DNA from 2 places in the Halomonas sp. 72 genome. Region 2 is predicted to be linked to the other one. Evidence: riboswitches for the same ligand, from Rfam matches in the RefSeq annotation. Region 2 holds a riboswitch; the other holds the start of a gene.

Region 1 (4,417 bases), on a different contig from region 2:
AATGACCGTTAGAACGCGCATTGTAATGTTCAGTTGGTGCGACGAGATTGATATGTAACCGTCTACTAAATCACCGCAAATGTCGTAATACATCTGAGTAAGCGTATAAAGCCGCTCAAAACGTTCGGCAACATCGTTAATGGCATGCAGCGTTTCACTTTCCTCACGCGGGACGTGCTCATAGTCGTAGACAGTTAACTCTTGGGTAATCCCTTTATGATAATTAAACACGCGCCGCATCTTAACCAGCCGGGAGCGGTACATGGTAATTTTGCGCATTAATACATCGTTGCCATTTTCATGTAACTCATCTTCTAAATCGCTTAATTCCGCTTCAAATTCAAGCAGGCTATCGATGTAGTACCCGGCAGAGATATACATCACCTTGAGCGCCACCTGCTCCGGTGATTTCGCTAATAACGTCTTACCCTGCTCCTTAAAGAGCCGCTCAATGCTCATGGCAACGCCTGGATGTAGCGTCACTAGAAAGCACTCACCAATAAAAAAGCAGACCTGCTGAGGAACAAAGTTTAGCTGGGCATCAAAAGATGAAATACCGCGGTAAATAATCAGTGCGTGGTTATCAAACTCTTCTATTTTGGGTGGTACACGCTCCTTATGGGCATCCTGAATAGCCATGGGGTGACACTCAAATTTGCCCAGTAGCCGCTCAGCAGATTCTGCTGATTCCCCCTGCATATCAATCCATATATGACTGCCGGGGGTATTCTGCCATGTGACAAAAAGCTCTTCGTTCCCTTCATGGGTTTCGCCATCAGGGGTAGTCAAAATACTGCGAATCATAACTGTCCTTGGTTCCAGGGGCTTCTTAAATACGCTAATAACACGCTCACCACCGTGGAAGCTAACAACGCACCTAGAAACGGCGCTAGTGTGGGTACACTGTTCGGAAAGCTTGCCGCCATTATCCCTTCGCTTATGCTGGCGTGACTCATCCACCCAGGCAAGATCGCACCCAATAGACCCGCTATGCCGCCACCGATAGCCGCAAGGGGCGTCATGCGCCGCCATAAGCCCAGCAGCACGGGCACCACGGTTGCAGCGCAGACTAAATCAGCGATTAAAAAAAGACGTAAAACAGACACACCCTGAAGTGCGACAACCACGACAGGCACCATAAGCAAAACGGTCATCCAGCGTGTGAGCGCGATAGAAACGCTTGGCTGTTCACTGCGCGACACGATCAGTGAGGCAATACCGCTTTGTAGCGTATCTACGCTGGACGCCACCAATGTAACGGCAAGCACTAGTGCCGTTATAGCTAGCCAGGGTGGCGCGTTATTGAGCAGTGCAAAAAAAGGCATGGGCGGTTCGCCCAGCGGAACACCGTTCATGGCAGCAAGCATACCCAAACCGCCAATCACCATAACGATCATGACCGTGGCGCCCCCTCCTACCCAAGCCCCGCGGGCCAAACTGTGGTCATCACGTGCCGCCCATACCCGCTGCCAGTAGCCCTGGTGAAACAAGTTCGCTGCGGTAACCGCGATGACAAGCGTTAGTGCCACACTAAGCGCATCAGAAGTGGCGATAGAGGGCCATGCCGCACTGCTCGGCATAGCAGGCAAGTGCCAAAGGGTGACACTGGAAACCACCACTAACAGTGCAAGCAGCAACCATGCCTGCCAACGATCAGTGGCCAGGCTTGCGCGCAGCCCACCGCTTACCGTGTAAAGCAACGTAGTGAGCGTTACTCCAATAATCACCCAGCTCGACGGAACATCAGAAAGCAGCGAGGTGATCGCTCCAATAGCGGTTAATTCAGCGGCTAAAAAGCAGGCCATATACACCACGGAAACCAGCGTTACCCAGTGGCGCACTCCGCGCCCATAGCACGCCTCAGCAAACTCAGCGATGCTCCGCCCCTCAGGGAGAGCCCGGCGTATAGACGGACCATAAAAGCCAAGGACGATAAAAGGCAGTGAGGAGCCAAGGGCATAGCCTGCCAAGGCCAATGGGCCAATAAAAGCGCCAATTTCTGGCGGTGCAAACAAAATCCAGGCCCCCATACCAGATGCAACAAAAGAGAGCCCTAGCGTGGTGCTGGTTTGTGAATTACGAGCGGTTACGAAGTCATCCAATGAGCCTTTACGCCCACGGGCTTTAAGGCCTAAAAATGCAAAGCAACAGAGCGCCGCGCCTAGCACGGCTGACGTTAGGTATGGCATGTCGCACTTCCTCCGCCGGTACTAACCGGTTCAGGTTCCAGGGTCTGCGTCATAGCATTCTCAGCCACGTAATGTGGCTCCCCTGGCGACAGTGAATTGAGAGCGTATCCTGATGTAAAGCGAGCTAACCGTCAAAATGAGCAGCTACTCGCGCCGTATCCTAGCCGCTAAATAGCTAACAGGAAAACGGCTTACTTCTGCTATTCATTCGCTACAACGTTGTCTAGACTAACAAAAGCTGCTGTAAACTGAGTCAAAGCATTACAAAATAAAAGTAGCTTACCGCCATTAGTGTTATAAAACATTAGTGTTACAAGCGTCGCACAGGAGAATAAGCGACGCGCTTACAGGAAACCAATATGTCATACACCGAAGCCAAGGAGCATACGCAAGGGCGGCTCAATACTCTGTTTGCTGACCCCTACCGTGCGTTTGAAAACAATACCGATGAGCGCCAGCTTCACGTTCGCGTAATGCTTTATATGCTGCTGGCCCGCCCCATGTCACGAGGAGACATGACGCTACGCGTGATCCATGGCTGGGAGAACGGTAGCTGCGAGCCTGGCGACTTACAGCATGCTGACTACGTTTTAAATACGCTAGATGATGTAAAGCGCGCGGTGAAAGACTTCGACCAGGCCACGAAGCAAAACGCTCCGCTCCCCTCTGAAGACCCTGCCATTTTGGCGATGCCTTTAGCAAATGTGATCGCCGATGCCAAAGCCGAAGGGCAAGAGGTCACCGACGATATACCCAAAACGCCCGAACGCTGGTCTGCGCTTGAAGGCGGCTTGGCACTTTATACGCTTTTTAAAATGTATCACCGGTTGGTGTATGGCGAGGACGATGTCTACCGCTGCTCCCAATGCCAAACGGCCTTAGGCCCGCGTGAAATTCATGAATTTCATCTAGAGGAGAGTGAGTTCGCCCTTTTAGTGCCCCTTGTCGGACAGCCAAAAGAGGCGCCGTCTCTACTCGTATTGCATGAAAGCCAACTTAAGCCGATTGAAAAGCTACTGGAAGAAAGCTTGAGCCTGCTGAATGATTTTTAAGCCTTGAGTACAACAACGTCACTGGCCCCCACAAGAACCAGTGACTGCTTAGTAAGTAAGCGTCAGCTTAATGCAATAGTACTATTGATACCGCTTGAAACGTTTTCAGGCTCAAACCAGCGTGCCGTTACCGTTTTGGTTTGCGTCCAGAAGGCGATCGCCTGTTTTCCATTTGGCCCTAAATCGCCGAGCTTTGAAGCACGTGAGCCAGTGAAGCTGAAATAGGCAACCGGCACCGGGATTGGCACGTTGATACCCACCTGCCCCACGTCTATATCAGTTTCAAAGCGCCGCGCCACCCAGCCAGAATTCGTGAAGATAGACGTGCCGTTGCCGTTAGGATTAGCATTAATAAACGCAATCGCTTCGTCGAGTGTTTCCACGTTGACAACGCAGAGTACCGGCCCAAATATCTCTTCACGGTAAATGGTCATCTCCGCAGTCACATCGGTAAATAACGTCGGTCCCACAAAATTGCCCTTCGGATAACCGTGTACCTGGCAGTTACGCCCATCAATCAATAACGTTGCGCCCTCCTTTTCACCGGTCTCGATAAGACCTAACACACGCTCCTTGGCGGCAGGCGATACCAGCGGCCCTAAATCGGCATCCTGTTGGGTGCCAGGCCCCACTTTCATCTGGCCTGCAGCATCCACAATATCATCAATCCATTGTCGCGCCTCACCGACCAGCACCACGACCGAATTAGCCATACAGCGCTGGCCTGCGGCGCCAAATGCTGAGCCCAGCAGATTGTTGATGGCTTGGCTGCGATTTGCGTCGGGCATAACCACACAGTGGTTCTTCGCCCCCATCATCGCCTGCATACGCTTACCCGCATCTGCCGCCCGCTTGTAAAGCAATGAGCCGACGTGGGTTGAGCCAATAAACGATAGCGCTTTAATCGTTGGGTGATCGACAATCTGGTTGGCAACCTCAGGACCACCGTGCACCACGTTCAACACCCCAGCTGGCACACCGGCTTCATGGGCAAGCTCCACCAAGCGCATGGTCGAGCTGGGATCCTGCTCAGAAGGCTTCAACACAAAGGTGTTGCCTGTCGCGATGGCCAGCGGAAACATGAAACAGGGCAGCATGATCGGGAAGTTAAAGGCCGTAATACCGGCCCCTACGCCTAGCGGCTGATGTAGCGTATAAACATCGACGTCGCTTGCC
Region 2 (4,417 bases):
TCCAGGCCAGGATACGCCACCATAAAGCGCGCCACCAGCGGGGAGAGGTGGCGCATGCCAAAACTCATGGGGCCGTTGATGCGTAAACGGCCGCTTATTTCAGAAACACCGCTGCCTACGTCGGCGGCAGCCTCATCAAGCGCCTGTAAAATCGCTTGGGCATGCGCAAGGTAGCGCTCGCCCTCGGCGGTTAAATGCAGGCGCCGCGTGGTGCGCTGAATAAGCCGCACCCCGAGCGTCTCTTCAAGGGCCATGACAATACGTGATACCCGCGTGCGGGAAAGATCCAATGCTGCAGCGGCCCGCGTGTAGCTGCCAAGCTCGGCAACTTTGACAAAAGCGGCAATATGATCGAGCTGGTTCATGGCCGAGCCAACGCCCGTGCGGCCTGGTAAGGATCAGGCTGGCCACAAATGGCGGAGATAACCGCCAGGCCATTGGCACCGGCTGCAACGACCTGCTGGGCGTGTTCAGCCTTGAGCCCACCAATGGCCACGCTTGGCAAGGTGCAGGCCGCGGCTAATTGAGCCAGGCCTTCAAACCCCAACGGTTTAGCATGGTCCTGCTTGCTTTGGGTGGTAAACACCGGGCCCAGGCCCACGTAGTCGAGCAGGGCCACGGGGGCTGCATGAAGCTGCTCAAGCGTATTAATCGAAAGCCCGATAATTGCCTCTGGCCCCATGGCCGCCCGTGCCTCTTGAACCGCTGTATCGCTTTGGCCGACATGCAGCCCATCGGCGCCGCTTTGCAAGGCAACGTTCAAGCGGTCATTAATCACCAGTGGTACCCCGCTACCCGCCAGGGCGGCTTTCAAGCGCCTGGCCTGTTCAATCATGTCGGTATCGCTTGCGTGTTTATCGCGCAGTTGAACAAAACTGACGCCCCCTTTGACGGCCTCAATAACGGTGCGCTCTAGCCCTGCGGCTTGACAGAGTTGAGCGTCAGTGACCAGATAAAGCGAAAGATCAAAACGCATTATCCTTCCTCCAGCCCGGTAAACTGACGGACGTCTGTAGGCGTTAGCTGATACAAGGCGTCCAACAGGGCTACCTGAAAACTACCCGGGCCTGCCGCCTGTTGTCCAGCGCGGCTACCCGCGATAGCAAAGCTTGTAAGTGCGGCTAACGTGGCGTTCAAGGGAGCTCCGGGGCTGGCCGCTACAAAGGCGGCAACGGTGGCACTTAACGCGCAGCCAAGCGTAGTGACACGCGGCATAAGCGCGTGTCCGCCGCTCAAGCGCCAGTGCTGAGTGCCATCGGTAATAAAATCCTGCACGCCGGTCATCGCGACAATACAGCGCTGCTGCTTGGCGAGGTTAATGGCGGCCTCACGCGCTTCATCCGTAGAGGCCGTGGCATCCACCCCACGGCCCGCGTGGGTCAAGCCGGAAAGCGTCATGACTTCTGAGGTATTGCCACGGATCACGCTGGGCTTAAAAGCCAATAGCGTTTGTGAAAGCGTTTGACGGTAATAAGTGGCGCCCACTGCAACCGGGTCCAATACCCAGGGGGTATTGTGCTCGTTGGCCGTTTTGGCGGCAAGTTGCATACCTTCTGCCCAGTGTGGTGAAGGCGTACCGATATTGATCGAAAGTGCCCCGGCCAAGCGAGTAAACTCAGCGACTTCCTCAGTTGAATGCAGCATGGCAGGGGAAGCGCCGACAGCCAGCAGGCAGTTAGCTGTGCTGTTCATCGCTACAAAATTGGTAATACAGTGCACTAACGGCGTGGTGCGTTGTACAGCGGAAAGCGCGTCGCTCAGCGGGAGTGATGTCATGGCCACCTCACAGCGTAGATCGGGTGTGATGACACCGCGACTTCCTACGCCGGTATTATCCGGTTCAGGTTCTAAGGGTGCATCTCAGCTTGAGAGTCTCAAGCGCCCCTGTCGTCAGGCTACTATCCTTGCCTTGGGCGGTGCTGTAAAGCGCAGACGATGTGTAAGGGGAGGCCGGTAGGGTAAGCGGGGCTGGAATAATGGCTGTTCTGCCCTCATGGTATGTCATCACAACGGCATCATGCGGTGTGAAACGGTTAGCGATAGGCTTGTACACGGTATGGTTTTTGTCAAAGATAACCGCTCAATCAATTCATTTAACAGCATAATTCCCACAAGGAGCCCAAGATGACTTTGCAAGGTGAACAGCATAAAGGCGTTCGTCCGGCCCCTGCGCAAACCCAAGGGTTTCGCTTAAACCATACGATGCTGCGGGCGAAAGACCCCGAGCGTTCATTGGCCTTTTACTCCCAGGTATTTGGCATGCAGGTGCTGCGTCGGCTGGATTTCGAAGAGATGCAGTTTTCGCTCTACTTTCTGGCGAACCTGGAAGCCAACGACCAGGTGCCGGAAGATACCCAGGCGCGTACGGCCTGGACCTTCAGCCAAAAGGGGCTGTTAGAACTTACCCATAACTGGGGCACCGAAGACCAGGACGATTTTGCCTACCACGATGGCAATGCCGAACCGCAGGGCTTTGGACATATCTGCTTTAGCGTGCCGGACTTGGAAGCGGCCCAGGCATGGTTTGATGAGCACGATGTGACGTTCATAAAGCGGGCGGATCAAGGCAAAATGCAGGGCGTCATTTTTGTGAAAGACCCGGACGGCTACTGGATCGAAGTTATCCAGGCCGACCTAATGGCGGCGATGGGCGACTGATATGGCACACTTGCTGTTTCGGCTGCGCTACGTTACCGATGAAGAAGCCATGGAAGTCCGCTCACTACTGGCAGAACATGGTTTTGATACCTATGAAACGCAGGCCGGTTTTTTCCGCTTAGGGGTGGACGCGATCTGGCTGCGTGATGAAACCCAGCGTGAGGCGGCCGAAGCAGCACTGGCGGTGTATCAAGCCGAGCGCTTCACCAAGGCTCGGCAAGCGCACGCCGAGGCCGTGAGCCAAGGCGATGCACCTACCTTATGGCGCCGCTTGGCGGCGCATCCCTTTCAGGTCACCCTGGTAATGGTGGCGGTCGTTATGGTGGCACTGCTTACGCTGCTGCCATTTCTTGGCCTGACTCGTTAATCAAGCCGCAGGTGCCCGCGTTTTAAGTAGAGCTTGACCCCTGCGCTGCCCGCGCTAAGTTGGGGAGCGGCGCCGGGAGGGTAGCGACACCAGCTGCCCGTCGGGTATTCGGTATCGCCGTCGCACAAGGAGCCTTCCAGAACAAACGCTTCCAGGCCACCGCCCAGCGTCGGGTAGGCAATCGTCACGCCCGCCTCCCACCGCTCCAGGCTGGCGCGCTCCTGGTGAAAGGTATGCAGCATTTTATAGGTAATGCCTGGGCGACGGTCCGGCTGCCAAGGTAAACGGTGAGCAGGAACGGCCAGTTGAAGAATGTCATTGGCTGCAAACTGGTGAAGCTTCACCAGGATGAGCGCGCCCTCATCGCCTATGTGCGGGGTGTGGCCCGTACCGATAGGATTGCGCAGATAGGTGCCCGCGGGGTAGCGGCCGTGCTCATCACCGAACACGCCCTCTAGTACAAGGATCTCTTCCCCGCCGTCGTGGGTATGTGCGGTGAACTGGCTGTTGGGCGCGTAGCGTACCAGGCTGGTCGCTCTGGCGACTTCCTCGCCGATGCGATCAAGCATCATGCGTGTGACGCCTGCACTGGGCGAATCGACCCATTGATATTGGTCCGGCGTTACGCAGGCAAAGTGGCTAAAGTCGGCGTTAAGGCGCATGGTATTGGCTCTTTGCAGTGGGGGGATCGCGGTAGTGCAAGTCTCCTTATCCACCACCCAAAATGCAATGCATAAAAGAGCGCTTTAATGACGAGCCTTTAGGAAGGCTCGTGGCATAAAGGCGGTTTTTTTCAGGGCGTCGCCGTAAGTGTCGTCAGAATATGGTGGGCGGCCTCAATGCGTGCCTGGTTGGGATAATTGCGGTTGGCGAGCATCACGATGCCTATTTGCTGGCTGGGTACAAAGGCGACATAAGCGCCAAAGCCATTGGTTGAGCCCGTCTTGTTAAACCACACATCGTCATCTGCCGGTAGCGGTGTCTGAAGCTGCTCGGCCTCGTTCGCCTCCAGCACCATCTCCATTGAATTGCCTGCTTGTAGCTGGTCAAGCGACACAGGGTAGGCATAGCGTTCCCAACCGAGGCCTTGGGTCATATCGCCCATGTTGACGTAGCCCATCCGGGTTGCTTCCAGTGCTTCGCGCAGCGGTTCATCCACCGCTGAGTTGTCCATGTTGGCGTTAATGAACGCCAGCATATCGGCGCTATTCGACTTTACCCCGTAGGCCTCTGCATCCAGTACGCCGGGGTTCACTCGAATCGGCTCATCCTCTTTTGAGTACCCGAAGGCGTAGTTCGCCTGGGCGTCTTCAGGTACCTGCAAGTAGCTGTGTTCAAGGCCGAGTGCTGAAAGCACGTGCGCTTCCATCAACTGGGCGTAAGGTTTTCCAA

Evidence for each region. Region 2 has a riboswitch for thiamine pyrophosphate ahead of thiM (hydroxyethylthiazole kinase). Riboswitches for the same ligand answer to the same signal wherever they lie in the genome.
Region 1: another riboswitch for thiamine pyrophosphate. It lies ahead of ACT3T6_RS00545 (sodium:solute symporter); the one in region 2 lies ahead of thiM (hydroxyethylthiazole kinase).

Annotation. Positions count from the first base shown of each region.
Region 1 covers NZ_JBQSYY010000001.1:112,191-116,607, forward strand. The annotation lists gene corA (magnesium/cobalt transporter CorA) at 1-804, opposite strand, end outside; gene ACT3T6_RS00545 (sodium:solute symporter) at 801-2,189, opposite strand; TPP riboswitch at 2,179-2,283, opposite strand; gene ACT3T6_RS00550 (hypothetical protein) at 2,549-3,241, shown strand; gene ACT3T6_RS00555 (CoA-acylating methylmalonate-semialdehyde dehydrogenase) at 3,304-4,417, opposite strand, start outside.
Region 2 covers NZ_JBQSYY010000003.1:116,866-121,282, forward strand. The annotation lists gene ACT3T6_RS04430 (LysR family transcriptional regulator) at 1-365, opposite strand, end outside; gene thiE (thiamine phosphate synthase) at 362-976, opposite strand; gene thiM (hydroxyethylthiazole kinase) at 976-1,776, opposite strand; TPP riboswitch at 1,801-1,896, opposite strand; gene gloA (lactoylglutathione lyase) at 2,125-2,658, shown strand; gene ACT3T6_RS04450 (DUF6164 family protein) at 2,660-3,025, shown strand; gene ACT3T6_RS04455 (cupin domain-containing protein) at 3,022-3,687, opposite strand; gene ampC (class C beta-lactamase) at 3,819-4,417, opposite strand, start outside.